One region of the Arthrobacter sp. FW306-05-C genome, then DNA from elsewhere that is predicted to be linked to it. Evidence: predicted binding sites of a transcription regulator. Region 1 holds the regulator's gene; the other holds the start of a gene.
The links. The regulator HrcA, encoded in region 1, represses chaperone genes, less so after heat shock. The targets are predictions, from matches to a motif close to TTNGCACTCGNNNNNNNCGAGTGCNAA.
Positions count from the first base shown of each region.

Region 2: the regulator HrcA is predicted to act here: its motif matches at 2,456-2,482, upstream of LFT44_RS13915 (FmdB family zinc ribbon protein).

Region 1 covers NZ_CP084556.1:2,300,015-2,309,548, reverse strand. The annotation lists gene lepA (translation elongation factor 4) at 1-1,102, shown strand, start outside; gene hemW (radical SAM family heme chaperone HemW) at 1,128-2,357, shown strand; gene LFT44_RS10635 (DUF4870 domain-containing protein) at 2,527-2,937, opposite strand; gene LFT44_RS10630 (DUF3097 domain-containing protein) at 3,014-3,862, opposite strand; gene hrcA (heat-inducible transcriptional repressor HrcA) at 4,036-5,049, shown strand; gene dnaJ (molecular chaperone DnaJ) at 5,136-6,263, shown strand; gene LFT44_RS10615 (16S rRNA (uracil(1498)-N(3))-methyltransferase) at 6,266-7,045, shown strand; gene LFT44_RS10610 (GerMN domain-containing protein) at 7,032-7,988, opposite strand; gene LFT44_RS10605 (PhoH family protein) at 8,357-9,445, shown strand; gene ybeY (rRNA maturation RNase YbeY) at 9,442-9,534, shown strand, end outside.
Region 2 covers NZ_CP084556.1:2,990,404-3,010,201, reverse strand. The annotation lists gene LFT44_RS13925 (DUF4011 domain-containing protein) at 1-1,205, shown strand, start outside; gene LFT44_RS13920 (RcpC/CpaB family pilus assembly protein) at 1,290-2,018, opposite strand; gene LFT44_RS13915 (FmdB family zinc ribbon protein) at 2,134-2,400, opposite strand; gene LFT44_RS13910 (5-formyltetrahydrofolate cyclo-ligase) at 2,512-3,132, opposite strand; gene galU (UTP--glucose-1-phosphate uridylyltransferase GalU) at 3,236-4,141, shown strand; gene LFT44_RS13900 (GNAT family N-acetyltransferase) at 4,146-4,766, shown strand; gene LFT44_RS13895 (hypothetical protein) at 4,872-5,783, shown strand; tRNA gene LFT44_RS13890 (tRNA-Ala) at 5,916-5,988, shown strand; gene LFT44_RS13885 (hypothetical protein) at 6,112-6,264, shown strand; gene LFT44_RS13880 (Pr6Pr family membrane protein) at 6,365-7,120, shown strand; gene corA (magnesium/cobalt transporter CorA) at 7,098-8,093, opposite strand; gene LFT44_RS13870 (Lrp/AsnC family transcriptional regulator) at 8,094-8,588, opposite strand; gene LFT44_RS13865 (MFS transporter) at 8,758-10,002, shown strand; gene LFT44_RS13860 (Lrp/AsnC family transcriptional regulator) at 10,034-10,537, opposite strand; gene LFT44_RS13855 (MFS transporter) at 10,680-11,918, opposite strand; gene LFT44_RS13850 (LysR family transcriptional regulator) at 12,017-12,991, shown strand; gene LFT44_RS13845 (N-acetylglucosamine kinase) at 13,085-14,065, shown strand; gene LFT44_RS13840 (pirin family protein) at 14,083-15,105, opposite strand; gene LFT44_RS13835 (ABC transporter ATP-binding protein) at 15,341-16,441, shown strand; gene LFT44_RS13830 (ABC transporter permease) at 16,441-17,163, shown strand; gene LFT44_RS13825 (ABC transporter permease) at 17,160-17,906, shown strand; gene LFT44_RS13820 (ABC transporter substrate-binding protein) at 17,903-18,865, shown strand; gene LFT44_RS13815 (pyridoxal phosphate-dependent aminotransferase) at 19,004-19,798, shown strand, end outside.

The DNA of each region.
Region 1 (9,534 bases):
CGTCAGCTCACCCGAACCCACACCTTCCAAGGGCCTGGGCGTCGGTGAAGTGGGCTACCTGATCACCGGCGTGAAGGACGTCCGGCAGTCCAAGGTGGGCGATACTGTCACCAACCTGGCCAAGCCGGCAGCCCAGTCGCTGCCCGGCTACGCCGATGCCAAGCCCATGGTGTTCTCCGGCCTGTACCCGCTGGACGGCGCCGACTACCCGGTACTCCGTGACGCCCTCGAAAAGCTCATGCTCAACGACGCGGCGCTGGTGTACGAACCGGAGACCTCGGCTGCGCTGGGCTTCGGTTTCCGGGTGGGCTTCCTGGGTCTCCTGCACCTCGAGATCACCCGCGAACGCTTGGAGCGCGAATACAACCTCGACCTCATCTCCACTGCGCCTAACGTGGAATACGAGGTGACCCTGGAGGACAAGAAGGTGGTCCGCGTGACCAACCCCAGCGAGTACCCCACCGGCAAGATCGCGGAAGTACGCGAACCCATGGTCTCCGCCACCATCCTGGCCCCCAACGAATTCGTCGGCGCCATCATGGAACTGTGCCAGTCACGCCGCGGCGTCATGGGCGGCATGGACTACCTCTCCGAGGACCGGGTGGAAATCCGCTACCGCCTGCCGCTGGCGGAAATCGTCTTCGACTTCTTTGACATCCTGAAGTCGAAGACCCGCGGCTACGGCTCCCTGGACTGGAAAGCCGACGGCGAGCAGGTGGCCGACCTGGTCAAGGTGGACATCATGCTTCAGGGTGAGCAGGTGGACGCCTTCAGTGCCATTACCCACCGGGACAAGGCATACGCCTACGGCGTGATGATGACCGGCAAGCTCCGCGAACTCATCCCCCGGCAGCAGTTCGAGGTGCCGATCCAGGCGGCCATCGGTTCCAGGATCATCGCCCGCGAAAGCATCCGGGCCATCCGCAAGGACGTACTGGCGAAATGCTACGGCGGTGACATATCACGTAAGCGCAAGCTGCTGGAAAAGCAAAAAGAAGGCAAGAAGCGCATGAAGATGGTGGGCACGGTGGAAGTGCCGCAGGAGGCCTTCATCGCCGCCCTCACCACGGACGAATCGAAGGACAAGGCAAAGAAGAAGTGACCACTGCGCAGCGGGGGACGCGCTGATGCCCAGCGTCCTTCCCCTCGGCGACCCGGCGCCGTCGGACGGTCTGTTGCCTCCACAGGCAGCGGACGGTGCGGCGGGCCGGGCATTCGGCCTGTACGTCCACATTCCCTTTTGCGCCGTGCGCTGCGGATACTGCGACTTCAACACCTACACCGCCACGGAGCTCGGCGGCGGCGCATCCCAGGATGCATATGCCCAAACGGCAGTGTCGGAAGTGGCATTGGCGGCCAAGGTGCTGGCGGGCTCGGGCATGCCGGAGCGGAAGCTCAGCACGGTCTTTTTCGGCGGCGGCACGCCCACGCTGCTTCCCGCTGACGACCTTGCGGCGATCCTGCGCGCTGCCATCGACCAGTGGGGCATCGAGGACGGCGCCGAGGTCACCACGGAAGCCAACCCGGACTCCGTCACCCCTGAATCCCTGGCCGTCCTCAAGGAAGCCGGCTTCACCCGCGTGTCCTTTGGCATGCAGTCCGCCGTTCCGCACGTCCTCAAGGTCCTTGACCGCACCCACACGCCGAGCCGGGTTCCGCAGGTGGTGCAGTGGTCAAGGGAAGCCGGCCTGGCTGTCAGCCTGGACCTGATTTACGGCACGCCGGGGGAGTCGCTGGCCGATTGGCGGCACTCACTGGAGACCGCCCTGTCCTACCAGCCGGACCACATCAGCGCCTACGCGCTGATCGTCGAGGAGGGTACCAAGCTGGCCGCCCAGATGCGGCGCGGTGAGGTCCCGGGAATTGACGACGACGACCACGCCGACAAATACGAGCTCGCCGACCAGCTGATCACCGAAGCAGGGCTTGGCTGGTACGAGGTCAGCAATTGGGCGCGCACTCCGGAGCAGGCGTGCCGGCACAACCTCGCATACTGGCGGGGCGACGACTGGTGGGGGATCGGGCCGGGCGCCCACTCCCACATGGGCGGGGTCCGCTGGTGGAACGTCAAGCACCCGTCCGCCTATGCCAACCGGCTGTCGCAGGGGCTGTCGCCGGCTGCCGGCAGGGAGACCCTGGATCCGGAAACCAGGCACCTGGAAAAGGTGATGCTCGAGGCGCGCCTGCAGTCAGGACTTGAGGTGTCAACGCTCAGCGCTGCCGGGCGGCACGAGGTGGCCGGGCTGATCGCGGGCGGCCTGGTGGATCCTGCTGCTGCTTTCCGCGGACGGCTGGTGCTGACCCTCAAGGGCAGGCTGCTGGCAGACGCAGTGGTCCGCCGCATCCTCCCCGACTAATCTCAGGAAGCCGCTGGGTGCGCCCCACAGCTTGCGAGGGCAGGGAGCCGCTGGGTGGGCCCACGCCCGTAGGGTTCCCTGGCCGAGCTTGCGAGGCTAGGACCGGCGGGTGGGCCCACAGCGGCAAGGGCCCCGGCCCGAGCTTGCGAGGCTAGGGAACGGGCGGGGACTATTTGATCCAGCGCAGGTTGTACTGGTAGCGGTGCGGCTGGCCTCGGTTGACGTGGATACCTGCGGCTACGGAGAAGCAGGTGAGGGCTACCCAGATCAGTGTGGCGATGACCGCGAAGATGTTTCCCACATAGGGGATGAAGACCAGGATGTTGGCCAGCACCGCGGCGATGGTGGGCGGCAGGCTGAAGTTCAGGGCTTCCTTGGATTCCTGCGCGGTGAACGGCCCGCGGTCGCGGAAGATCAGGTAAATCAGCAGCGAGGGGATGCACCCCAGGATCCCGCCGAAGTGTGCCAGCGTGGCCCACTGGCGGTCCTCGCTGGCCGTAAGCGGCAGGGCGTTGGCGGGTACGCCATGGTACTCGGAGCGGCCCTGGCCGTCCCTGTGATCACGTGCGTTTTCTGCCACAGTCTGTGTCCTTCTGAGGTGCAAGTTAGTGCTGACTACTACCAAGAATACTGGCTTTAGGGCCGGCGTCCGCCGCCTAGGGCACGGTAAGGAAATCGATGACTTCCTCAACCCGGCCCAGCAGCGACGCTTCGAGGTCCGCGTAAGTGCGTACGGCGCCCAGTAATTTCTGCCATCCGAGGCCGATGTCTTCCTTCGTGCTGTGCGGCCAGCCGAACGCTTTGAGGATCCCGGTCTTCCAGTCCTGCCCCCGGGGGATGGCGGGCCATTTTTCGATGCCCAGGACTGAAGGCCGGATTGCCTGCCAGACGTCCACGTACGGGTGGCCGACGATCAGGACGTTGCCGGCCGCGCCGGGGGACGCCATGACGGCGTCGGCGATCCGGTATTCCTTGGAATCGGGAACCAGGTGGTCCACCAGCACGCCGAGGCGGCGGCCAGGGCCGGGCTTGAAGTCCGCCACGGCTGCGGCCAGGTCGTCGATGCCGTGGAGGGGCTCGACGACGATGCCCTCCACGCGCAGGTCGTCTCCCCAAACCTTTTCCACCAGTTCGGCGTCGTGCTTGCCTTCCACCCAGATCCGGCTTGCCTTTGCGACCTGGGCGCGTTGGCCTGGGACGCGCACTGAACCGGAGGCGGTCCGGCCGGCGGGAGGGCCGGCGGCGGCCTTGAACGCGGGCGGCATCAATCGGATGGGCTGGCCCTCGAGGAGGAAACCGAATCCCAGCTTGAAGGACCGGGACTTTCCGCGGCGGTCCTCCAATGCCACGACGTGCATTCCGCCGGACTTCTCTACGCGGGTGACAGCGCCCACCCAGCCGGAGTGTACTTCCTCAAGAACCATGCCCCGCTCCACAGGGACCTCGGGCAGCTCCGCCCGCTTGGGAGCGGAAATGCCCCGGGGGCCCCAGTTCTGGTAATCCATGGAATCAATCCGCCTAGCGCTAGCTCCTCAACCCGGGAATTTCGCCCGGAGCGGTACCAATGCTAACAACGGGCCGAGGCATAATAGACTGTTAGCACTTAGGCATGTCGAGTGCTAACCCTTGGGCGGCACCGTGCGGGGTGGGTGCCCCGGACCATGGATGGAGGTGGAGAGTGAGCGAGCCACGCAAACTGGAAGTACTGCGGGCCATCGTGGAGGATTACGTCCACTCCCGCGAGCCGGTTGGATCCAAAGCCCTGGTGGAGCGGCATCATCTTGGCGTTTCCAGCGCCACCATCCGCAATGACATGGCCGCGCTGGAGGACGAGGGGCTGATCACAGCCCCCCATACCAGCGCCGGCCGGATCCCCACGGACAAGGGCTACCGGCTTTTTGTCGACCAGATCTCCGCCGTCAAGCCCCTGTCGGCTCCCGAACGCCGAGCCATCCAAACCCTCCTGGAGGGCGCGGACGACCTCGACGACGTGCTGGACCGCACCGTCCGGCTGCTGTCACAACTGACCAACCAGGTAGCCGTGGTCCAGTACCCGCACCTGAGCAGGGCACTTGTCCGGCACATCGAATTCGTGCTGCTGGCACCGCGGAAGGTCCTCGTGGTCCTCATCGCCAACAGCGGCAAGGTGGAGCAGCGCGTCATCGACGTCGGGCAGGACCTCGGAGACGAAGCGCTGGCGGAGCTGCGCACCCGTTTCCTTGCCGCCCTCGGGGGAACCCGGCTGAGCCACCTCGCCCAGGCACTTCCCGCCGTCGTGGCCGCTGCACCCCAGCCGCAACGCCAGGCGGCCCACGCGCTTGCCCTCGGCCTGGAGGCGCTGGCCCAGAACAGCAGGGAAGACCGCATGGTCATGGCCGGCACCGCCAACCTGGCCAGGTCGAACGTTGATTTCCCCCTGAGTATTGGTCCGGTGCTGGAGGCGCTCGAGGAACAGGTGGTGATGCTGCGGCTGTTGAGCGAAATGGCCCAGGACCACCGGGGCGTGGCCGTCAGCATCGGACGGGAGAACCCCTATGACGGCCTTGCCGAGGCCTCCGTGGTGGCCACCGGCTATGGTCCGGACAGTGCAGCCAAGGTGGGAATCCTCGGACCCACCCGAATGGACTATCCCACCACCATGGCCGCCGTCAGGGCCGTAGCCCGCTACCTTTCCAGGATTTTGGGGCCCTGACTCCTGGCCGCCGGAGCCCGCTTCGGCTGTGGACAAGAGTCCTGGCGCCCGACTGAACGCAGTACAACAAGGAAGAGACACGAATTTTGAGCAGCCACTATGACGTCCTTGGAGTCTCACCCGAAGCTACGGGCGAAGAGATCAAAAAGGCCTACCGCAAGCTGGCCCGCACCCTTCACCCGGACGTTAACCCAGGTGCCGACGCTGCCGAGCGCTTCAAGGCGGTAACGCACGCCTACGAGGTCCTTTCCGACCCCCAGAAGCGCAGGATCTACGACACCACCGGCAACGAAAACGGCACGGACAACGGTTTCGGCGGCGCCGGTTACGCAGGCCAGGGGTTCGCGTTCCAGGACATCTTCGACACCTTCTTTGGCGCGGGCGGCACGTCTGGCCCGGCGTCCCGGGTTCGCCGTGGCCAAGACGCACTCATCAGTGTCCGGATCGACCTCCGCGACGCCGTCTTCGGAGTCAACAAGAAACTCGAGGTGGACACTGCAGTGGTCTGCCCCACCTGTGATGGATCCTGCTGCCGCCCGGGCACCCACCCGGAGCGCTGTGACATCTGCGGCGGCAGCGGCCAGGTCCAGCGGGCCGTCCGGTCCATCCTTGGCCAGGTCATGACGGCAGCGCCCTGCGGCACCTGCGAAGGTTTCGGCACGGTCATCAAGGACCCCTGCAACGAATGCAGCGGCCAGGGCCGCATCCGCAGCCGCCGGTCACTGACCATCAAGGTTCCTGCCGGCGTCGCCACCGGCACCCGCATCCAGCTTTCCGGGCAGGGCGAAGCCGGCCCGGCAGGTGGGCCCGCCGGCGACCTGTACGTGGAGATCCGCGTCAACAACGACCCCACGTACGTGCGCGAAAGCGATGACCTGCACGCCACCCTGCACATCCCCATGACCGCTGCGGCCCTGGGCACGGACGTCAGCCTGGAAACCTTCGACGGTACCCAGGAGATCGATGTCAAGCCCGGCACCCAGTCCGGCGAAATCATCACCCTGCGCGGCTTGGGCGTCACGCACCTGAGGGGCTATGGCCGCGGCGACCTGAAGGTCCATCTGCAGGTGGACACCCCCGCCAAGCTCGACTCCGCGCAGGAGGACCTGCTGCGCCAGCTTGCCAAGCTCCGCGGCGAGCAGATCACCGAAGGCAAGTTGGCTGCCAGCGGCGGCATGTTCGCCAAGCTCCGGGACCGCTTCGGGAACCTGTAGCGGTGAGCAACCCGGTCTTTTTCACCTCCACCGGTTCCCTGGACGCCATGACGCCGGGCCGCATCTTTGTCCTCGAAGGGGCGGAGGCGCGCCATGCCGTCACCGTAAAGCGGCTGGCGCCGGGCGAGGCCGTGGACATTGTCGACGGCGCCGGCACCCGCATGGCCGGAAGAGTCGTCTCGGCTGCGCCCTCGGGCCTCGAGGTGGAGTGCGGCAGCCTGACGGTGGAAGACAGGCCGGACGTGCGGCTGGTGCTGGTCCAGGCCCTGGCCAAGGGCGATCGCGACGAACTGGCCATTGAGACGGCCACCGAACTGGGCGTCGACGCGGTGGTTCCCTGGCAGTCCGAACGGTCCATCGTCCGCTGGAAGGGCGACCGTGCAGCGCGGGCTCACGCCAAGTGGGAGTCAACCGTGGCGGCGGCCGCCAAGCAGGCACGGCGTGCCTGGATCCCGGAAGTGCGCGCCGCCGTCGACACCACAGGGCTTGCCACCGCGGTGAACGCGGCGGACCTGGCGGTCATCCTGCATGAAGACGCCGTACGGCCGCTGCGTACCGTCCTTGAAGCGTGGCAGGGGAGTGCAGGCACCGGCTCCCGTGAAATCCTGCTGATCGTCGGCCCGGAGGGCGGCATCAGCCCGCGGGAAGTAACGAAACTCTGCGACAAAGGGGCTGTGACAGCCCTGTTGGGGCACCATGTCCTGCGGTCCTCCACAGCCGGGCCGGCCGCCGTCGTGCTTGCCAGCGACATTCTTGGCCGGTGGACCACTACCGGACTTTGAAGGTCCTGGTGTCCTCGTTCTTGTCCGGCTCCCCGCCGGAGCCGGCCTGCGCCACCCGGAGTTCGTAGTCGCCTGGCGGCAGGTTCAGGGCCAGCGTGAAGACGCCCGCCTGTCCCTGCTCCGTGCCGGCCGTGATCTCCCCGTTCAGGAAGGGCGCTTTGCTGCCCCCGTCCCCGGCCCGAAGGAGCTGCCAGTGGAGCTTCGCGCCAGGGGACGTGCTGCGCCCGGTGACTTTTACGCTGCCGCCCGGCACCTCGGAGTTTTCCTGGGGGTCGATAATCCATACCGGCGCCACCAGGCCTGCCGCGCGCGTCATGAGCGCGCCCAGCTGGATCTTTCCGAACGCCACGTAGTCCGTGTGGCCGTCTACGAGGATCCGGACCCGGACTTGCTGGCCGGTGTCGATCAGGCCCGAACTGGCGGCCGCCGCGGTGGCCGTGTAAATCAACTGCTGGATGGCCCGTGCCGCCATGTCTGCATCGAGGTTGCTGTTAAAGGCGTCGGCCGAGACGTCGACGGTGATGACATCCTTGCCGGAAATGGACGTGGCCAGCTTGTCCGGGTTCTGCCAGGGCGTGAAGAAATCAGGGTCCAGGGGCTTTTCCGACATCATGGCGCGCAGTGCCCGGGTCACCGGGTTGTCCTGCTCCGGGACGTCCCGGAATTCGCGGTAAAGGAAGATGTTCCCCCCGCTGCGGCCAATCCAGTACACCGGGGCCTTGTTGGAGGACTGCGTAGTTTCCAGCGGGGCGCTTGTGGCCGGGCCGTCCGGCATAGTGCCCCCGGAGGCGGGGACCGATGCGCTGGTGCCTGTAGGTGAAGGCCCGCCCTCGGCCGTGCAGCCTGCCAGGGCCGGAACAAGCACCAAAATTCCTGCAAGGACGGCCGGGCACAGGCGGCCCTTGGGTCGTCCTGCCCTTTTGGGCACAGAGGTTTCCGGCACTGTCCTGCCCTTGTCCTTTCCTGGCGTGGCGGGCCGATCCCCCTGGCGGCCTGACGTCCCAGCAGATGCTGGATTTCCAGCATTGCACAGCGGTGCGCACGGTCAGCCGCTCTGTGCGTCCTTCCGGCGAACTGCAACTGGAACGATATATGGCCGATATGAAGTTGATATCTAAGCGCCCTGCTCGGGAACCTTCCACGGGTGGCGCGTCAGCTCCCATTCGGCCGGATATCCGCTCCATACCCGTGCTGGCGTAAGATAAAGGGATCGCTGGGCAGGGAGCACCGCGCGACGGGCACCGGCATCAGCCAAACGCAAAACAAGTGATGTCGATCTTCGAGGGGACCACGGGCCTGCGGGCCAACACCATGACTGAATCAGCAAATGGTAAGCGCCGGCTCAACACGGGCGAAGGCAGTCCGGGGGAATTTCCGCACTCAATGCCCGGCACCCGGACCGAAGTTGTCCTCTTTGAGAACACCGACCAGATGGTTCAGTCACTTGGCAGCCACGACGAGGCGCTGCGCTTCATCGAAGAGCAGTTCCCGGATGTCAATTTCCACGCCCGCGGCAATGAACTGTCCATCAGCGGCCCCGTCAGTGACGTGCCCCGGATCATGCGGCTGCTCCAGGAGGTCCGTGGCCTGGTGGCCAGGGGCACTGTCATCACGCCCGCGGTGCTGCAGCAGCTGGTGTCGCTCCTCCGCACCCAGTCCCTGCAGAATCCCGTGGACGTGCTCACCCACGACATCCTCTCCAGCCGCGGCAGGACCATCCGGCCCAAGACGCTCAACCAGAAGAACTACGTTGACGCCATCGACGCCAACACGGTGATCTTCGGCATCGGGCCCGCCGGCACCGGCAAGACGTACCTGGCCATGGCGAAAGCGGTCCAGGCGCTGCAGCAAAAAGAGGTCAGCAGGATCATCCTCACCCGCCCTGCGGTGGAGGCCGGGGAGCGGCTGGGATTCCTGCCCGGAACGCTCAGCGACAAAATCGACCCCTACCTCAGGCCGCTCTACGACGCCCTGCACGACATGATGGACCCCGAGTCCATCCCGCGCCTCATGGCCGCCGGCACCATCGAGGTGGCCCCTCTGGCGTACATGCGCGGGCGAACCCTCAATGACGCCTTCATCATCCTCGACGAGGCACAAAACACCACGCCGGAACAAATGAAGATGTTCCTCACCCGGCTTGGATTCGGATCCAAGATGGTGGTCACCGGAGACATCACCCAGGTGGACCTGCCCTTCGGAACGCGTTCCGGGCTGCGGATCGTCGAGGAAATCCTGCAGGGAATCGAGGGCGTTAGTTTCTCGGTCCTGGATGCCGCCGACGTTGTACGGCACCGGCTTGTGGGGGACATCGTCAACGCCTACAGCATCTGGGACGAAACCCAGCGGAACCGGGTCAAGCACTCAGCCAGCAGGGAAAAACGGGGGGAACACGCGTGAGCATCGAGGTCAACAACGAGTCCGGCATCCAGGTGGAGGAATCGGAGCTCGTGGCCCTGTCGCGGTACATCTTTGAACAGCTCTATATC
Region 2 (19,798 bases), 700 kb from region 1:
ACGCCAGGATGCGCCCCCGAACGTCCCTCGCGGTCGTAACCGCCAGTCTCCGGCACGCGGCCCGGATTGGCGAGTCCATCAGGCTCCAGCTGTCCAACCAGCCCGGCCTCGCCGGATTCTTCGGTGCCGGCCCGGAGTCCTTCCGGGTGGTTGACCTGGAACGCGCCCAAGGCCTGGTGCGTGACCACGTCATCTTCTCACCGGGATTCGGGCGGACCCCCCACGGCCGTGCACTCCACAACTTCGGGCCGCTGTCCGCCGAGGGTGGCCGGGAAAAGTTTGCCCTGGCGATGACCCGGGCACGGCGTTCCCTGCACGTGCTGACCTGCTTCCGGCCGGAAGACCTGGACCACACCCGCCTCACCCACGGGGCGGTGGACCTTTACACGCTGCTGAACCGGGAAATCTCCGGCAACACGGACCTGGGCACTCCGGCGTCCCGTGCCGCTGCCAGCGAACAGGCACTGGGAGCGGATCCCCTGGTAGCGGATCTGGGGGACAGGCTGCGCGCCCGCGGCGCCCGGGTGTGGCACCAGTACGACGGCGCCATCGACGTTGTTGCCGCGGCCGACCCCCTGAACACCATGGGCCAGGACGACCTGGACCTGCCCCGGCCTGTGGCCATCGAATCCGACGGCACCAAGCAGTACCGCGCCATGAGCGTGCGTGAACGCAGCCGGCTGCGCCCGGAACTGCTGGAACGCCTGGGCTGGCGCTACATGCCGCTGTGGACCATCGAAGTCTTCACCGACCCCTCGACCTGCGCCGACCGCATAGCGGGGTACCTGGGACTCGAGAACATCGTGCTCCTTGGCAGGACCACGACCTCTACGGGCTTCCTTGACGACGACGTCCACCAGGCACTCAATGGAATCGACACCGCATCATCGGCAGCTTCCGTGGGCAAAGAAGATTTGAGCAGAGAAGAATTGAGCAAGGAAGACAGGGCCGGGAAAGCCGGTCCCGAGGAAGACATGCACTACGACGAGAACAAGAACGGAAACCCTGAACCTGGCACTGACGCTGCTGCGTCGGGGGCGCCTGCGGCACCCGGCCCGAATGCCCCTGCGGCGCGCGCGGCACAGGGCGGCAGCGAGGAAATCCTTCCGAGCAAGGCCGCAGAGGACGATGCGCGCAGCTGGGGAGACCGGGAGGACGACCACGACACGTGGTTGAAGGAACAGAAACCACCGCACTGGGGCTGACCGCGCAGGGCTGACCAGCGCGTCCGGGTTGGATGTGTGCCCGGTTTGGATGGAGCGCCCGGCTTCGGCCTTGCATGGCTGATGTCACGGCGGCCCGACAAGGACGAAGAACAGCCGGCCCTGGGTTGAGGCTCCGGCCAGACGGGACGATTGTTCTGCGTTGGCCGCCACCACGATTAGTCCATCCGTCTCCGTGGTGCCCAGCCATTGCCCGCCCTGGCCGCCGTTGTTCGACGTCCACAGGACGGGTACGGCAGATGCCAGGACCTGGGAGGGACCCTGCTGGTCAAACCCGGTGGCTGGCGTCAGCACCACATTGACCAGTTGGCCGGGGGAGACCAGCTGTGTGGACGAAGGGTCCGCCATGCGCAGGGGAACAGCCGCTGAACCGGGCGGAGTGCCAGCCAGCAGTCCGGGACCCAGCAGTTGGGCGTCCGTGAGGAGCTGGCCCTTGCGCATGGGCGCGGCCAGCTGCTTGCCCGTTGCGGCGGCGTCATCCTGCAGGAAGCCGTCCGCCACCATTCCCGGCGGCACCTGGACGTGAGCCAAATCTGCTGTGGTGACGGCGCTTCCGGCGGGAAGATCCCGGGCGGCGGCCAGCGCCCTAACAGTGGAGAGCGGGGCAGGAGTGAGCTGCTGGACCGCAAGGGCTGCAGCTGCGCATAACAACAACGCCGCAGCGAGCCTGCGGTTGCGGTTCACCCAGCTGGCAAACCGCGCCCCCGGTGAACGCTCTTTGCCGCGGCGTGCGATGTTTCGGGGGCTGGCGGGACGCCGGTAGTGGTCGCGGCGACGGCGGGGAAGTCTGGGCATGCGCCCACGCTAGTTGCGGCAACCGCACCTGGGCAGCCAGAACGAACGCTATGTGGACAAAGGCGGCCGGCGCTGGAATGCGCCGACCGCCGTCGAACTTAAGGCTTATGCCTGTCTAGCTGGCTGCCGGAGCCGAAGCGGCGGGGGCGGCAGCGGGCGCAGCCGGAGCCGCGGCAGGCGCGGGGGAGACGGAGCTGCCCTTGGAATCGCGCGAGTCGGTGCGGTAGAAACCGGAGCCCTTGAAGACGACACCCACGCTGTTGAACTTCTTCCGCAACGTGCCCTGGCATTCGGGGCAGGACGTCAGGCTGCTGTCCGAAAACGACTGGACAATGTCGAAGGCGTGGCCGCAATCCTTGCAGGCGTAAGCATATGTTGGCACTGGTGCTCCTCCTCTTGGGCAAACGAGAGGTCCCGTGCTGCCACTTGGTAAACCATTAGCAGTCGCAGGGCCTGAGTGCTAATTCTATCACTGCCCCTGGACGGGCCGGGGTTAGGCGCCGCCCGTGAGCGGCTGGTACCCGGACGGCGCAAGGACCGCCGGGACCGGCCGGTCGAACTCCTCTGCAGGAATCCGCCCCGCAGGCAGCAATTCATCGTCGTAGATAACAGCGGCCAGGGGAATTTCCTTCCCGGCTGTCGCAAGGTGTCCCAGGAACTTGTCGTAGTACCCGCCGCCCTGGCCGATCCTGTTACCGGCACGATCCACCGCGGTGGCCGGAATGAAAAGCACTGCCGCTGCGCCTGCTGTCTCCGGCCCGTGCCGGGGTCCGGCGGGCTCAAGGATGGGTGCAAATTTGCTGCGTTCAAAGCTGGTTTCCGGCGTCCAGAACACCCAGCTCAACTCCCTGCCGGGTTCACACACCGGAAGCAGCACTCTGTGTCCGCTGCTGTGCAAAGCATTCACGAGCGGCAGGGTGGGCGGTTCTTGTCCCACGCCGAGGTACACGCACGCTATGCCGGGCTGGCCGCCGGTAACCGTCCCGGCCCAGGCTTCGCCGTGCACAGCCAAGGCGTTGCCTGCCGCTTCCAGTTGCGCCGGGGTTAGCCCCGCGCGCCGGCGTCGGTGGGCGGCCCGGATATCGTCCTTGACCGCGTTCGTTTCCTGCAGCATGGTGTCCTTCCTGCGTTGCCGGCACTCAGCGGCTTCTGGCCGGATGCCAGCCTGCCGCGCCGGTGGTTACTGAAATGCTTGACGCTGACGTTAGATTAGTCCGGTGAGCACCAGTAACCCCAGAGTCCGCAAAGCCGTCATTCCCGCCGCGGGCCTGGGCACCAGGTTCCTGCCCGCCACGAAGGCGATGCCCAAGGAAATGCTTCCCGTCGTAGATAAGCCTGCCATCCAGTATGTGGTGGAGGAAGCCGTGCACGTGGGCCTCAACGACGTGCTGATGATTACCGGCCGCAACAAGCGCGCCCTGGAAGACCACTTCGACCGGGTGCCCTCCCTCGAATCGACGCTGGAGGACAAGGGCGACACGGAAAAGCTTGCGTCCATCCAGGCGGCCAGCCAATTGGGCGACATCCACTACGTCCGGCAGGGCGACCCCCACGGACTGGGGCATGCGGTGCTCCGGGCAAAGCAGCACGTGGGCAACGAAGCCTTCGCCGTCCTGCTGGGGGATGACCTGATTGATGCCCGCGACGAACTGCTCAGCACCATGATCGACGTGCAGGCGAAAACGGGCGGGTCCGTCGTCGCGCTCATCGAGGTGGAGCCCTCGCAGATCAGTGCTTACGGCTGCGCCGACATCCAGGAGATTGACGGAGAAGACTACGTCCGCGTCAACCGGCTGGTGGAGAAGCCCACGCCCGAGGAAGCTCCGTCGAACCTTGCGCTGATCGGGCGCTATGTCCTGCACCCGGCCGTGTTCGAAGTCCTCGAGCACACCGAGCCGGGGAGGGGTGGAGAAATCCAGCTGACGGACGCCCTCCAGGAGCTTGCCACCGGTGATGCCCAGGGGCATGGTGTCTACGGAGTGGTGTTCCGCGGCCGCCGCTACGACACCGGAGACAAGCTGAGCTACCTCAAGGCCTGCGTCCAGTTGGCCGTCGACAGCGAAGACCTGGGCCCGGGCCTGCGGGAATGGCTGCCCGGCTTCGCCGCCGACCTTTCCCGGTAACCCAATGCACACAGGTCCTATTTGGCCAGTCACCCTCGAGTCGGGCGACCTGGTCCTGCGGCCCATCCGGTACCGCGACAAGAAAGAGTGGACCGAGGTACGGTCGCGCAACAGTGAATGGCTGGCGCCGTGGGAGGCATCCAACCCGGACCCGGCGGGCGGCCTCCCTGACTACCGGCACATGGTCCGCTCGCTCAATATGCAGGCTGCCCAGGCCACTGCTCTGCCTTTCCTCATCACCGAGTGGCAGCCGGGCCTTCGGAAACCCGCCATCGTGGGGCAGCTGACAGTATCTTCCATCGTCTGGGGTTCGGCCATGATGGCCACTTTGGGATACTGGGTGGACCAGGGCAGGGCAGGACGGGGGATAGCGCCCACCTCCGTGGCGCTGGTAACCGACCACTGCTTCCAGGTGCTTGGCCTTCACCGCATGGAAATCAACATCCGGCCCGAGAACGGACCAAGCCTGCGGGTGGTGGAGAAACTGGGCTTCCGGGACGAAGGGTACCGGCCACGTTTTCTGCACATCAATGGCAAGTGGGCCGACCACCGCTCGTTCGCCCTCACCGCGGAAGAAGTCCCGGAGGGCCTGTTGAGCCCTTGGCTGGCATCGCGCCGGTCATAAATCCAATGGTTTGCCCTCAGGGGCACGACACACCCTTGGTAATGCGGCCTGAGCAGGCATGATGCTCATACGGTTTTGAGTGTGGACTTCCCCCTTAGCAGCTCAGTGATCCTTGTGGTTGCCGTCGCGCTCTGGATTGTATGGGTTGCCCCTTACGTTCTCCGGAACCGCAGGCACCAGTTCCAGCCCGCCGGCGACTTCCTGGCAGACGCCCCCGCCGATGAAAGGCCGGACCCGCATCCCGGCCTGGTCCTGAACGTCGCCGCCCAGCAGGAGAAAGCCATGGAACCCAGGAAGAGTGCCGCAGGCGCTGCAAGCACCCCACCCCCGCCCAGGTTCCGCGTCCGCTACGGCCGCACTGCCCTGGCCCTTGTGGGACTGCTGTCCCTGGTCACCGCCTTCATCTCGGGTGTGCTGCTTCCGTTCGGCATCGGATCGCCTGCTCTTCCCTTCACCTGCACCCTGGTGACCGTCGCGTCGGTGGCACTGCTGCGCTGGCTCGCTGTCCGTGACCGCAAGGCGAAGGTGAACGCCGCCTTTCGCTCTGCCATGAGTGCCCCGGCACGCCGCCCGGAAGACGCCGTCGTTATTCCTGCCAAGCCCGAGGTTGCTCCCGTGCTGCCGGAAAGCACGCTCTTCGATGCGGAGGCGGGCCAGGCGAAGGTGAAGCCGCTGACGGCCGTGGAGTTGCGTGAAGCTGCCCTCGCCGTCGCAGTGGCTGCCGGTGACACCAGCGCCGCAGCTCCGTCCCCCATTCCCGTGGGCACGCCCTGGGAGCCCGTGGAGGTTCCCAAGCCTGTTTACGTGGAGGCGGCCAAGGCTGAGCGCCCTGAGCCGGAGCCGCTGGAGCTTCCGGAAGCGCCCAAAGCAGTCGGAAAACCGTCCTTGAAGAAGGGGGCTGCGGAGGCAACGGCAGCAGAGGGCGGCGAAACGGAACAGTTGAGCGCCCAGCAGTTGTCCAAGGCACAGAGCGCCCTGAGTAACCTTGACGACGTCCTCCAGCGCCGCCGCGCCTAGGGCCACGCGGGGGAGCTTCGCATTACCGGCAGATGCCCAGTGCGTCGATTGGCGTTGAGGATGGAAAATTTGTAGCCTAGGGACACCGGTTCCGCACCAGCCTGGGATATCTTGCAGGAGGCAGCTGGTTCCGGGGCTATAGCTCAGTTGGTAGAGCGCTTCGTTCGCATCGAAGAGGTCAGGAGTTCGAATCTCCTTAGCTCCACTAAAAGAGCCCGCTGGAAACAGCGGGCTCTTTCGTTGCCACTTGCCCCATGCTGCGAAGCCTGTCCGCGAAACGCCGGGCAATGCGCGCGCGCTTCCTGCAGCACAGGCCTAGAGTAAGCCCATGGGAATCATCATCGGCCTTCTGGTCCTCTGGCTCATCCTGTCCATCCTTGGCTTCGTCGTGAAGGGCCTTCTCTGGCTCGCCATCATCGGCCTGGTCCTCTTCGTCGCCACCGGCGTCTGGGGTTGGCTGAAACGCAGGGCCAACGCCTGATCATCATCCCCTGCCGGGCTGCTGTGCGGCCAGGTAGGCGGCTGGTACCAACCGCCCAAGGACCCTGGTCTTTTCGTACCGGCGGCGCCACGCTGGCTCCATGAGCCTTGCAGCGAAGCCGGACGGCCTGACGCCATTGATTCCTCCGGTCCGGCGCAACCTTGCCGCCAACCACGCCCTGCACCCGGACCGCCCGTGGATCCGTGTCCTTCGGGTCCTCACAGGGCTGGCCATCCTCGCCGCAGTGGTCCAGAAGACAGTGGATGCCACCCTGCCCGGCAACGATGTGGACATCGCCCAGCTGTATTCGGAATTCACCGTGCAGGGGAACCTCGCTTTTGGTCTTGTCCTGATCATTTCGGGAGTACGGCGGCGCGGCTCGCTGCCGTACTGGTGGGACCACTTCTTCGGCGGACTGGTCCTGTACCTGGTCATGACCGGGATCATCTACGTGGTGCTCGTGGCTCCGCCGGGGGAGCCCTGGTGGACCTGGGACCTGTACTGGCCGCAGCTTGTCCACCACCGCCTGGCCCCGTTGGTGGCAGCCCTTGACTGGGTCTTGGTAACCCGCACGGTCCGCGGCCCCTGGTGGCGGCCGGCTGCGTGGCTGGGCTACCCCGTAGTGTTCCTGGCCTTCTCGTGGATCCGGGGCGGGCTGGACGGGTGGTATGTCTACGACTTCCTTGACCCCACCATCGACGGCGGCTGGCCCAGGGTGCTGGCAACCACCGGCCAGGTCCTGGCCGCGTTCCTGGCGGTTTCGGTCCTGGTGCACGCCGCGGGCAACGCGCGGGCGGCGCTGGCAGCCGGGAAGGCCGTCCGGGCCAGGGTTCCTAAATCCAGCCCTTCTTTTTGAAGATCCCGTACATGAGCGCCCCGGCGGCAACCATGAGGACCAGGGCGTAGGGATAGCCGAAGGTCCAGTGGAGCTCGGGCATGGTGTCGAAGTTCATCCCGTAGATGCCGGCGACGAAGGAAGGCGCGAACAGGATGGCAGCCCAAGAGGAAATCTTCTTCACCTGCTCGTTTTGCTCGGCGCTGGCCTCGTTCTGCCGGTTCGCCGTGAGGGTTCCGTCCAGGGTCAGGGCATTTTGCAGCAGGTCCCGGAAGGAATCCGCCCGGGAAATCACCCGCTCGACATGGTCTTCCACATCGCGCAGGCGGTGCCGCAGGTCGCCTTCAACCTGGTACTTTTCGAAGCCCCTTTTGAGCTGGTCCAGCATCTCCGGCAGGGGGTGGATGGCGCGCTGGAATTGGATGACTTCACGTGCCAGTTCATAGATGCGGCGGGACACGGAAGAGTCGCCGCTGAACAGCTGGTCCTCGATCTCGTCAATGTCGTTCTCCAGACCGGCCACCACGGGCGCGTAGTCGTCCACCACGCGGTCCAGCAGGGCATACAGCACCGCTTCGGGTCCGTACTGGAGGAGATCAGGCCTTTCCTCCAGCCGCCGCCGAACGGTAGCCACACCCGCTGTTTCGGCGTGCCGTACGGTCACCACGAAGTTCTTGCCCGTGAAGACGTGGAGTTCACCGAACTCCACCGTCTCGTCCTCATCCAGGTACCGCGCCGGTCGGAGTACCGTGAAAAGGTTGTCATCGTAACGCTCCAGCTTGGGCCGCTGGTGGGCCGAAACAGCGTCCTCCACCGCGAGGGCGTGGAGCCCGAACTCGGCGGCCACAGCAGCCATTTCCTCAGCGGTGGGCCGGTAGAGCCCGATCCAGGCCATGCCGCCGTGCCGGGCCAGGGTCTCAAAGGTCTGTTCCAGGTTTTCAGGCTCTGCGTGGCGGACGCCGTTGACGTAGACGGCGTTATCGATGATGGTCATTCAGGAAATCCTAGCCGCCGGGGCTGTCGCGCTGCTGAGGCCGCTGATAAGGGGTTCGGTGCGGTAGGGGATGTGGGTGTGCAGGGCCAGCACCGTCTCCGTCCGGATCACGCCCTTGATCCTCAGGACCTGCCGGAGGGACGACTGGAGGTTGTGCGTGTCGGTGGCCACCACCCGGCACCATACGTCCCCGCGTCCGGAGATCTCGTGGACTTCCAGGACCTGTGGGATGAGCCGCAGCGCCGCCACAACGCCGTCGAGCTCACGGTGGGAGACCTCGATGGTCACGAACGCCACCACGTCATAGCCCACCGCCTCCAGGTCCACTTCGCGGCCGCCCGGGCGCAGCACCCCGGCCCGCAGCAGGCGCCTCACGCGGGACTGGGCCGTGTTGCGGGCGATGCCCAGGGACTCGCTAAGCTCGCCGATCTGGATCCGGGGATCCCTGATGAGGGCCAGGAGGATCTTCAGGTCCGTGGGATCCAACTTATTCAAGATCGTCACTCTCCATCACGCTGCGCTTCGTAAATTGATTATTCTGCTCAATTATCCTCGCAGCAATGGATGGATAGGGCAGCAGTGACGCACTCTTGAACCATCAATGTTGTATCCGCGCCGGGCTCCCACAAGGACTACCTGCCGTGGCGATCCCTAAGGCGGCAAAATGACGGTCTTCAGCGAACTGCGGATGCGCCCGGTAACGGCCATGCCCAGCGGGTGGAATGCCTCCACCACCGCGCGGCTGGTAATTTCCGGTGCGGCCATCTTCCTCCTCCTGGTGGGCGCCAACCTGGCCACGCCGCTGTACCCGCTGCTGCAGGCCGACTTGGGCCTGTCCAGCCTTGATGTGACCGCCGCTTTTGCCAGCTACGTCCTGGCGTTGGTGGGAACGCTGCTGCTCGCGGGGCACTGGTCGGACCATATCGGCCGGCGTGCTGCGCTCCTGGTGGCCGTCCTGACCGGGCTGGTGGGCGGCTGGACCTTCGCGGAAGCGGGAACACTGGCCGCCTTGTGCGCGGGCCGGGCACTACAGGGAATGGCTGTCGCGCTGGCCACCGGGGCAAGCGCCGCTGCCCTCCGTGAACTGCTCCCGTCCCGTCCGGAGTGGGCATCGCGCTTTACGTTGCTGGCCTCATCCGGGGGAGTGGCCGCCGGCCCCGTCATCGGCGGGCTGCTGTCGCTGCTCCCCGGCCCCACCACGGCCCCGTACGTCGTCCACTCTCTGCTGCTTGCCGGTCTCCTGGTCCCGCTGTACCTGGTCCGTGCCCGCCCGGCCATCATGGTGCCGGCAGTGTCCCGGCCGCTGCATGCCCTGGCTCCGCGCCGGCCTTCCGTTTCCCGCCAGGCGAGGGGCGCATTCTGGCTGGCGTCCGCCGTCGGCTTCCTGAGCTTCGCAGTCTTTGGCTTCTCGCTGTCCCTGGCACCGGGTTACTTTGCCCAGGTCCTTGGCACTGACTCCCGGCCGTTGATCGGTGTGTTGGCCGGCCTGCCACTGGGCGCGTCAGCACTGAGCCAGCTGGTGACCGTCCGGGGCCGCCTGACCGTTCCGGCCGGGCTCGCAGTCCTTGGCGTCTCCGTCATCCTGCTGGGGGCCGCCGGCGCCTGGCACAGCCCCCTGCTGCTGGTGGGGGCCGCCGTGACTGCCGGGCTGGGGCAGGGCCTGTCGTTCCGGATTGTCTTCAACGACGTTGCGGACAGGGTGGAGCCCGCCCGCCATGCCCAGATCATCAGCACCGTCTACGTCATCACCTATTTGGGGAGTGCGGTGCCGGTCCTGGGCCTTGGCTGGGCCAGCGCGGCGTTCGGGATGGCGCCGGCCGTCCAGGGCTTCGTCCTGCTGTGCGGCGTCGCGGCCCTTGGCCTGTCAGCCTGGACGCTCGCAGCCATGGCCGTCCGGCGGCGAAAGTGACACCCCGCCTCCCCAAATGAGCAGGGCTGGGCTAGTCGGGTAATGGCCCGTGGTTGCCCTGGATGTGTTCGAAGACCAGGGTGGTCTCGGTGTGCCCCACCACAGGATCGGTGGCGAGGTTGTCCAGGACCCAGTCCCGCAGGTCTTCGGTGCTTCCGACGGCGATGTGCAGCAGGTAGTCCACCGAACCTGAGGTGTGGAAGGTAGAGAGCACGGCCGGCAGGTGCGGCACGCGTGCGGTGAAGCGGTCGATTTGGTCCCGGTCGTGGGCGCGGAGCCGCACGGCCACCAGCGCCTGCACAGACCTGCCGATGGCCGACAGGTTCAGCTTCGCCTCATAGCCCTGCACGATGCCCCGTTCAGACAGCGCCCGGGTGCGCATCAGGGCCGTGGATGGAGCGATCCCCACCAGTTCGGCGAGCTGTTTGTTGGAAATCCTCGCGTCAGAGACGAGGGCTTCCAGGAGCCGTTCGTCGATGGCGTCGAGCGGTTCAAGATGTGGCCCGGGCCTGGGGTTCCTGGGATTCGTACTCACTGCGGTTCCTTCCACGCGATCTTTCGTTCATCCTAGACCGCAGAATCGTCGCCATCCGCTCAGCGCGGGCGTGCCCTGCCGAATATCCAAGGCCCTTTTAGAGCTGGGGAAGCCGCTTAATTCACGGACGGCGCGGCGGACCTTAGGAAGGGGCTGTTTCGGCCCGGGGATGGACGACGGCGACAGTTGCGGCAGTGACGCAGGCCAGCGCCATGACGGCTCCCGCCAGGGCGCCCCAGCCCCACGCCTGGAAGACGAGGCCGCCCGCCCATCCAAGGAGGCTGGAGCCCAGGTAGTAGGCCAGGTTGTACAGCGAGGCCGCCTGGGCCCGGCCGGTACTGGCGATGGCGCCGGTCCACCCGGACCCGATGCTGTGGGCGGCGAAGAAGCCCCCGGTGAACACCACCAGCCCGGACAGGATCAGCACCAGGGACGGGGTGAGGGTCAGGGCGAGGCCGGCCACTGCAAGCGCAAGTCCCGCGAGCAGGACGGTCCGACGGCCATACCTTGTGGTCAGGCCCGCAGCCCAGCGGGAGGAAACAGTGCCGGACAGGTAGGCCAGGAAGATCAGGCTGATCACGGTGGCCGGGAGCCCGAACGGCGCAGCGGACAGCCGGAAACCCAGATAGTTGTAGACGGCCACGAACCCGCCCATCATCAGGAAGGCCTGGGCGTAAATGGCCAGCAGCCGGACATTCCGAAGATGGGCGGCGAGCGTCTGAATGGCGTTCCGGAGGCCGGCGGCCTGGGCCGGAACGAATCCCCGGGCCCGGGGCACCAGGACAAGGAATACGACGGCGGCAACGGTCGCCAGCAGGGACACGGCCAAGGCCGCCGAGCGCCAGCCCCAGAGTTCACCAACCGGCCCCGCCACGAGCCGGCCGGACAGGCCGCCAAGGGTGGTGCCGGCAACATAGCTTCCTGCAGCCAATGCGGCATGGGCTTTGCTGACCTCTTCGTTGAGGTAGGCAATGGCGATGGCGGGAATGCCGCCCAGGGCCATCCCTTCCAGTAGCCGCAGCACAAGCAGCATGGTGAAGTTCGCGGACAACGGCACCAGCAGGCCCAGGACGGTGGCCGCCGTGATGCCCCACATCATGGCCTTCACCCGGCCAATGCGGTCTGCCAGGAAGGACCAGGGGATCACCGTGGCGGCCAGCCCCATGGTGGACAGGGAGATGGTGAGGGCGGCCTCGGCAGCAGTGATGTCCAAGTCGGCCGCCATGAGCGGCAGGACCGCCTGCGTGGCGTAAAGCTGCGCGAAAGTGGCCACACCGGCGCACGCCAGTCCGGCGAGGACGCGGCCGTAGTCACGCGATCCCTTGGGATGCCCACTCCAGACGGGTGAGGGGCCGGTGCCGGCTGGTGCCTTCTGTCGCATCCAGCCAGCGTAGTCCTCCCGAAATGGATGCTTCCAATGCATCTTTCCTGTCAAACTGATATCAATAGTGGGTCATTCGAGGCACAGGTAAGGCAGCAATGGAACCGGACCGGAAACAGTTGGCGCATTTGCTGCCGCTCCTGCCGGTACTGGCCGAGCTGGGCCGCACCGAGCATGTGACGGAGACAGCCGAGTTGCTTGGAGTACCCCAGTCAACGGTGAGCAGGGCACTGGCCCGGGCCAGCGCCGCCGTCGGCACCGAACTCCTGGTCCGGGACGGGCGCGGGGTCCGCCTGACTCCCGCTGCCCGCACGCTTCTGCCTTACATCGAGCACGCGCTGGCGGAGTTCCAGGCCGGGCTGGACCTGGTCCGGAACGAGTCCCAGGTGGTCAGGGGCACTGTGTCTGTGTCCTTCCAGCACACATTCGGCGAAGCCACCCTGCCCCTGCTGATCAGCGCCTTCCGTACCCGACACCCCGGAACCGCCTTCCGGCTTAGCCAGGGCGCCCGGAACAGCTGTTTGGAGGAGCTTGCTTCCGGCGAAGCCGACCTTGCCCTCACCGCGCCCGTGGCCCCACCCGGGAAGAACCTTGATTCGGCGCCGCTGTACCGTGAGCCGCTCCGGCTGGTGGTGCATCATGGCCACCCGCTGGCGCGGAAGCGGATGGCGGCCGTGGCCGATATCCGGGCCGAGCCGTTCGTTGCCCTGGGGCCCGGGTACGGGCTGCGGTCCCTCACCGATGCACTGTTCCGCGAGGCCGGGTACCGCCCGCGGATCGCCTTTGAAAGCCAGGATTCCCACACGGTCCGCGGACTGGTCGCGGCAGGCCTCGGCGTCAGCATCCTCCCGCCGGGCGGTGAGGCGCCGGGCCGCACACTGCGCCCCGAAACGGGCGACCTGGGGTGGGTGGAAGTGCCACTGGATTCCCCGCTCGCCTTCAGGGAGGTCGGCGTGAGCTGGCGGCGCCGGAAGCCCGAAAGCGAACCTGTTCCGGCCAGGCTCTTCCGCGAACTGGTGGTCTCCCAAGGTCCGGGCCTGTTGGCTGGGCTGGTCACCAGGGCGGGCCGCTGAGCAAGTAAGACGGCCGACGGCGGAGCGCGCCGGCCAGGGCCAGGCGCGGCCGGGTGCCGCACGGCACGCCCTCCCCGCAAGTACCCTTGTGACGTGACGAACACCCAGAACCCTTTCGCCCATCCCGTCGAGCCGGCCGCGGAAGCGCCAAGCGACCCGCAGCCGGGCAACCCGCTTCCTGTAAACCCGCTTCACGGCATCACGATCGGGCTGGACATCGGGGGCACCAAAACCCACGGGGTCCGCTTTGAGGACGGTCGGCCTGTCGCGGACGACTCGGCAGGCAGCTCCAACGTCCAGAACGTCACCCGTGGACAGGCGGCCCGCAACCTGGCGGAGCTGTTCGCCCGGATCGGCGGAGGACGTGTGGACCGGGTGTATGCGGGCTCGGGCGGAATCGATACCGACGAGGACGCTGCAGCCCTGGCTGCCCTGATCCAGCCGCTGGCCCCGCAAGCACGCGTCACCGTTGTCCACGACTCGCGTTTGCTGCTGGCGGCAGGCCGTGCCGGCACCGGGGTGGCCGTCATCGCAGGGACGGGCTCAGCGGCCTGGGGACGCAATGCCGACGGCGGCGAGGCCCGGGCCGGCGGCTGGGGTTACCTGCTGGGGGATGAAGGCAGCGGCTATTGGCTGGGCCGCGAAGCGGTGCGGCACAGCCTCCGCAGGATGAACCAGGGCCTGCCCATCGACCAGCTCACCGCAGCCCTTCTGCGGTCCTGCGGGCTGGACCACCCCAACAAGCTGATTGCGCTGTTCCACTCCCCGGACACCGGGCGCCGCTTCTGGGCGCAGCAGGCCCGGCACGTGGTGGAGGCGGCAGCTGCCGGGCACCAGGACAGTGCAGCCCTGCTGGCCCGGGCCGGGCAGGACCTTGCTGCCCTGGCGGAACAGGTGCTGGGCCAGCTGAAAATCGACGGGCCGGTGATCCTGGGGGGCGGGCTGGGGATGAATGTTGCTCCCCTGCAGGAGTCATTCCGCCGGAACCTTGCCGCAGCCGGAATCATGGATGTGCGGGTCCTGGACCAGGAACCGGTGTTTGGTGTCCTGCAGCTCCTGGCAGAGCCCGCCTGACCCTTTAGGCAGGACTCCTAGCTGACGGACCGTTTGCGGGGTGTCAGCCGAACGCCGGGAAGCGGGGGAGCCGGGATGCGTCCTGCCTCCGCCCCGGCGTCCGGACCGTGCCCGGGCACCAGGCCGTAGCGGGCGGCGGCCGTTTCGGTGTCCGGCAGCCCCGCCTGCGCTTCCCAGTCATCCCGGGCCTGTTCCACTTCGTCGTGGGTGCGGCCCACAAAGTTCCACCACATCAGCAGTTCCTCACCGAACGGCTCACCGCCGATCAACAGGAAGCGCGTGCCAGGACGCGCCTGCATCCGCAGCTCGCTGCGGCCGGTGCCCAGGTAGCCCAGCGGCCCCGCCGGCAGTTCCTGCCCGTCCACCGCCAGGCCGCCGTCGAGCACCAGGATGCCGTGCTCGAACGCGGGCTCCAGCGGGAGCACCGCCTCCCCTTCACAGGAAACGTCAGCGCCGACGATTGGCGAGTACATCGTTGCCGGGGACGCCACTCCGGCAAGCTTTCCCACCATCACGGTGGCGGTAAAACCCTGGCCGGCGGCGCGCGGCAGCTCGCGGTGCTGTTCGAACGCCGGTTCCCTGTGCCGGTCCCCGTCGGGAAGGGCAACCCACAGCTGAAGTCCCCGCTGCAGCGGCAACTCCTGGCCGCCGTCGGAAGGAAGCACCGCGAACTCCGAGTGCGACACGCCCTGCCCCGCAGTCATGATGTTCAGCTCGCCCGGACGCACCACCACATCGCTGCCCACACTGTCCCGGTGCCGGATGTGCCCCGCCAGGGGCCAGGTCACCGTCTGGAGCCCAATGTGGGGGTGCGGGAGGACAGACATGGCGGTCCGGTCGGGGCCAAAGCTGTCCAGGAAGCACCAGGCACCGATCGTCGGCAGTCCGCGCTGGGGCAGCGTGCGTTTGACGTTCATGGCGCGGACTCCGCCCAGCGGCACTTCGCGCTCCGGCCACAGCTGCAGGCACGGGCCCGGGGTGCCTTCGGCAGCGGCAGGCGGGCACAGCTCTTCCTGGGGTGAAATTTCCAAGTTGGTCACGCCTTTACTCTAGGCGCGCTGATGCCACCTCAACAGGAGTGGTGCGCGTCCCATCCCGGACACCCATCCGTGCAGGACAGGGTACCGAATGGTCACAGTAGGGATTCCTTTGCGGGGATTGGGGCTTTAGCTGCTGAAGGCCGCCCCCGTTTGGGTTACCGTAACTATCAGCGTGCTGATGGCAGTGTCGCGGTGCTGAAAGCAGCCCGTCCAAGAGAACAGGTAAGTCCGCACCATGGACCAGGCGATGATTGAGTTCCAGAGCGTTACCAAGCAGTACCCGGGCGGCCAGCCCGCCGTGGACGGGTTGTCCATGTCCATCGCCAGGGGCACGGTCACAGTCTTCGTGGGCCCTTCCGGCTGCGGCAAAACAACGTCCCTCCGGATGATCAACCGTATGGTGGAGCCCACATCCGGGACCATCACCGTGGATGGCCGGGACGTCACCTCCGTGCCGGCGGCCGAACTGCGCCGCTCCATGGGCTACGTCATGCAGTCGGCAGGGCTGCTGCCGCACCGCTCGGTGCTGGACAACATCGCTACCGTTCCCAGGCTGAATGGGGTTTCGAAAGCTGACGCCCGCAGGCGCGCCGAGGAGCTCCTGGACGTGGTGGGCCTGGCGCACTCCCTGGGCACGCGGTATCCGTCGCAGCTGTCCGGCGGCCAGCAGCAGCGCGTAGGCGTAGCGCGCGCCCTCGCTGCAGATCCGCCCATCCTCCTCATGGACGAGCCGTTCAGCGCAGTGGACCCGGTTGTCCGGGACGAACTCCAGCACGAGTTGCTGCGTCTGCAAAAGGACCTGGCCAAGACCATCGTGTTCGTCACCCACGACATCGACGAAGCCACCATCCTGGGCGACAAGGTTGCCGTCTTTGCCACCGGCGGCAAGCTGGCCCAGTACGCCACCCCTGAGGAAATCCTCCGGGCGCCGGCCAACAACTTCGTGGCGTCCTTCGTCGGCCGGGACCGCGGCTTCCGGCACCTGGGTTTCAGCCCGTCCGACGGCGTGGTGATCCACCCGGTGCCTACGATTATCCGCGCTGCAGGGGGATATGAGTCCGATTCCAGCGCAGCCGGCGGATGGCAGCTGGTGGTGGACCCGGACATGCAGCCTTTGGGATGGTCCGCGCCGGGCACTGAAACCGAACTCGTTCCCGGCGGTTCGCTGTTCCGTCCAGGGGAAAGCCTCCGGCGGGCCCTGGACGCAGCCCTGTCCTCGCCGTCGGGCCTGGGCGTTGCCGTCGACGCCGACGGCAAGGTACTCGGTGTGGTCCGCGGCGGTGAGGTGCTGGCGCTCATCGAAGAAGCGCGCCAGGTGCGGCAGGCTGCCCTCTGATGGAATGGTTCCTTGCCAACACCGGCATGATCCTGGAACGCGGCGGCCAGCACCTTGTGCTGGCCATCGTTCCCATGGTCCTGGGCCTGCTGATTTCCATTCCGCTGGCGCAGTTGGCACGGCGGAACAGCGCACTGCGCTCCGTGGTGCTCACGGCCTCCTCGCTCCTGTACACCATTCCGTCGCTGGCTCTGTTCATCATCCTGCCGACCATCCTGGGCACCCGGATCCTGGATCCCCTCAACGTGGTGGTGGCGCTGACCATCTATGCGGTGGCCTTGCTGGTCCGCGCCGCCCTGGACGCCTTCGACTCCGTTGACGCGGACATCAGCCAGGCCGCGCAGGCAATGGGCTTCAAGCCGCTGGCCCGTTTCCTTCAGGTCGACCTGCCGCTCTCCCTGCCGGTCCTGTTCGCCGGACTTCGCGTAGTGTCCGTCAGCAACATCTCGCTGGTCAGTGTTGCGGCACTCCTGGGTGTCGGCAACCTGGGGATGCTCTTTACCGACGGCCTCCAGCGGGATTTTGTCACCGAGGTGGTGGTGGGCATCATCGCCATCCTGGTCCTTGCGCTGCTGATGGATGCTGTCCTGGTCCTGCTGGAACGCATCCTCACCCCGTGGGAGCGGGCCGGCGGCCGGCGGGACCGCGGTGTTGGGCGTGCCCCTGCGGACGCGCCGGTGGCTGCGGAGCGGTCTGCGTCAACGGCGGGAGGAGCAGCATGAGCAACGTCTTTGCCGATACGTTCGCCTGGCTCACCGACCCGGAGCACTGGTCCGGAAGCATGGGCATCCCTGCCCGAATGGGGGAGCACCTCCAGTACACCGGCCTGGTCATGCTCATCGCCACCGCCATCGCCGTTCCCGTCGGGCTTTTCGTCGGCCACACCGGAAAGGGCCGGGTGGCCGTCGTGGCGCTGGCTGGGGCCCTCCGTGCACTTCCCACCCTTGGCCTGCTGATCCTGTTCGTGCTGCTGGCCGGAATCGGACTGATGCCCCCGGTGTGGGCCCTGGTGATCCTCACCGTCCCGCCGCTGCTGGCCGGAACCTATGCCGGAATATCCAGTGTGGACCGGAACGTGGTGGACGCCGCCCGTGCCATGGGCATGACGGAACCGCAGGTCCTGTTCCGGGCCGAGCTGCCTAATGCGCTCCCCGTCATGTTCGGCGGATTCCGGACCGGCGTGCTGCAGGTGATCGCCACTGTCTCCGTGGTTGCCTACATCAACCTCGGCGGCCTGGGCCGCTATCTCTTTGACGGCCTGGTCCTCAGCGACTTCCCCCAGATGCTGGGAGGCTCCCTCCTCATCGCGGTGCTGGCCATCGCCGTCGACCTCGTCCTGTCCCTGTTCCAGAGGCTGTTCCTGACCCAGGGGCCCTCGAAGCTGTCCTATCGCAGCCAGGAGGCTGCGGTTGATCTCACAGACCCCGTTGTTGCGGAGACTGTTGTACAAGGAGGTAAGTCATGAAAGATAGCCGTCCCCAGCGCCTCGGAAGGCGGGCATTCGGTGGCCTCGCCGCCGGGGTTGGCCTGGCCGTGGTGCTGTCCGCCTGCGGCGGTTCATCCGATCCCCTGAAAAACCCGCCGGCATCGAGCAGCGGGGCCTCCGGCCAAGCCACCTCCCTGGTGGTGGGTTCGGCCGACTTCCCCGAGAGCCAGATCATCGCCGAACTCTACGCAGGCGCGCTGAACGCCAACGGGATCACCGCCACCACCAAGCCGAACATCGGCTCCCGCGAGGTCTACTTCAAGGCAGTCCAGGACGGCTCCGTGGACGTGGTGCCGGACTACAGTGGCAACCTGCTGCTGTACGTGGACAAGGAAGCCAAGGAAGTCTCCGCCGGCGACATCGCCAAGGCACTGCCCGGCAAGCTGCCGGAGGGGCTCGGCGTGCTGGACGCATCCAAGGCTGAAGACAAGGACGCCATGGTGGTCACCAAGGCCACCGCGGAAAAGTACCAGCTGAAGTCCATCGAGGACCTGGCCAAGGTCTGCAGCGAGATCGTGGTGGGGGCACCCGCCACGTTCGCCGAGCGCGCCTACGGCCTGCCGGGTCTGAAGAAGAACTACAACTGCGTCCCCAAGAAGCTGGAGCCCTTCAGCGACGGCGGCGGCCCGGTGACGCTGAAGGCGCTGCTGGAGGACCAGGTGCAGGTGGCTGACATCTACACCACCACGCCCTCCATTGCCGACAACGACCTGGTGGTGCTGGATGATCCCAAGAACAACTTCATCGCCCAGCAGGTCCTGCCGCTGTACAACAAGGCGAAGATGACGGACAAGGCAAAGCAGGCTCTGAACTCGGTGTCCAGCACGCTCACCACCGATGACCTGATCAACCTCAACCGTGCGGTCAGCGGCAGCCAAAAGCAGGACGCCAAGACGGCGGCCACCAACTGGCTCAAGGAGAAGGGCATCGTCAAGTAGGCATCACGCCCCTCCGGCGAGGGGAGCTTCGGTAATGACGACGGCGGCTGCCGGACCTTTGAAAGGTCCGGCAGCCGCCGTCGGCCATGTGGTGGATGTCTCAACGGGGATGCATCCTTCCTGTGGCATATTTGAGGAATGGCAGAATTCAGGCAGTCCACGAAGCTTCACAACGTTCTCTATGACATCCGTGGACCGATTCTGCAGGCCGCCCAGCAGATGGAGGCGGAGGGCCACCGGATCCTCAAACTGAACATCGGCAACCCGGCCCCGTTCGGCTTCGAGGCACCGGACGCCATCCTGGTGGACATGATCCGCCACCTGCCGCACGCCCAGGGCTACAGCGACTCGCGCGGCATCTTTTCCGCCCGCACTGCGGTGTCGCAGTACTACCAGACCCGCGGCATCCAGAACATCCACGTCGATGACATCTACCTGGGCAACGGTGTCAGCGAGCTCATCACCATGTCCCTGATGGCGCTGCTGGATTCAGGCGACGAAGTCCTCATCCCGACGCCGGACTACCCGCTGTGGACGGCCTCCGTGGCGCTCGCCGGCGGTAAGCCCGTCCACTACCTTTGCGACGAGGAATCCGGGTGGCAGCCTGACCTTGAGGACATGGAAGCCAAGATCACGCCCCGCACCAAGGGAATCGTGGTCATCAACCCGAATAACCCGACGGGCGCGGTCTACCCGGAAGAGACGCTGAAGCGCATTGTTGCCCTGGCTGAAAAGCACGGCCTGGTGGTCTTCGCCGACGAGATCTACGAAAAAATCCTGTATGAGGACGCCGTCCACGTTAACCTCGCCAAGCTCACCGACGACCACGTCCTGTGCCTGACGTTCAGCGGGCTGTCCAAGGCCTACAGGGTATGCGGCTACCGGGCCGGCTGGATGGCCATATCCGGCCCCAAGAAGGAGGCTGCCGACTAC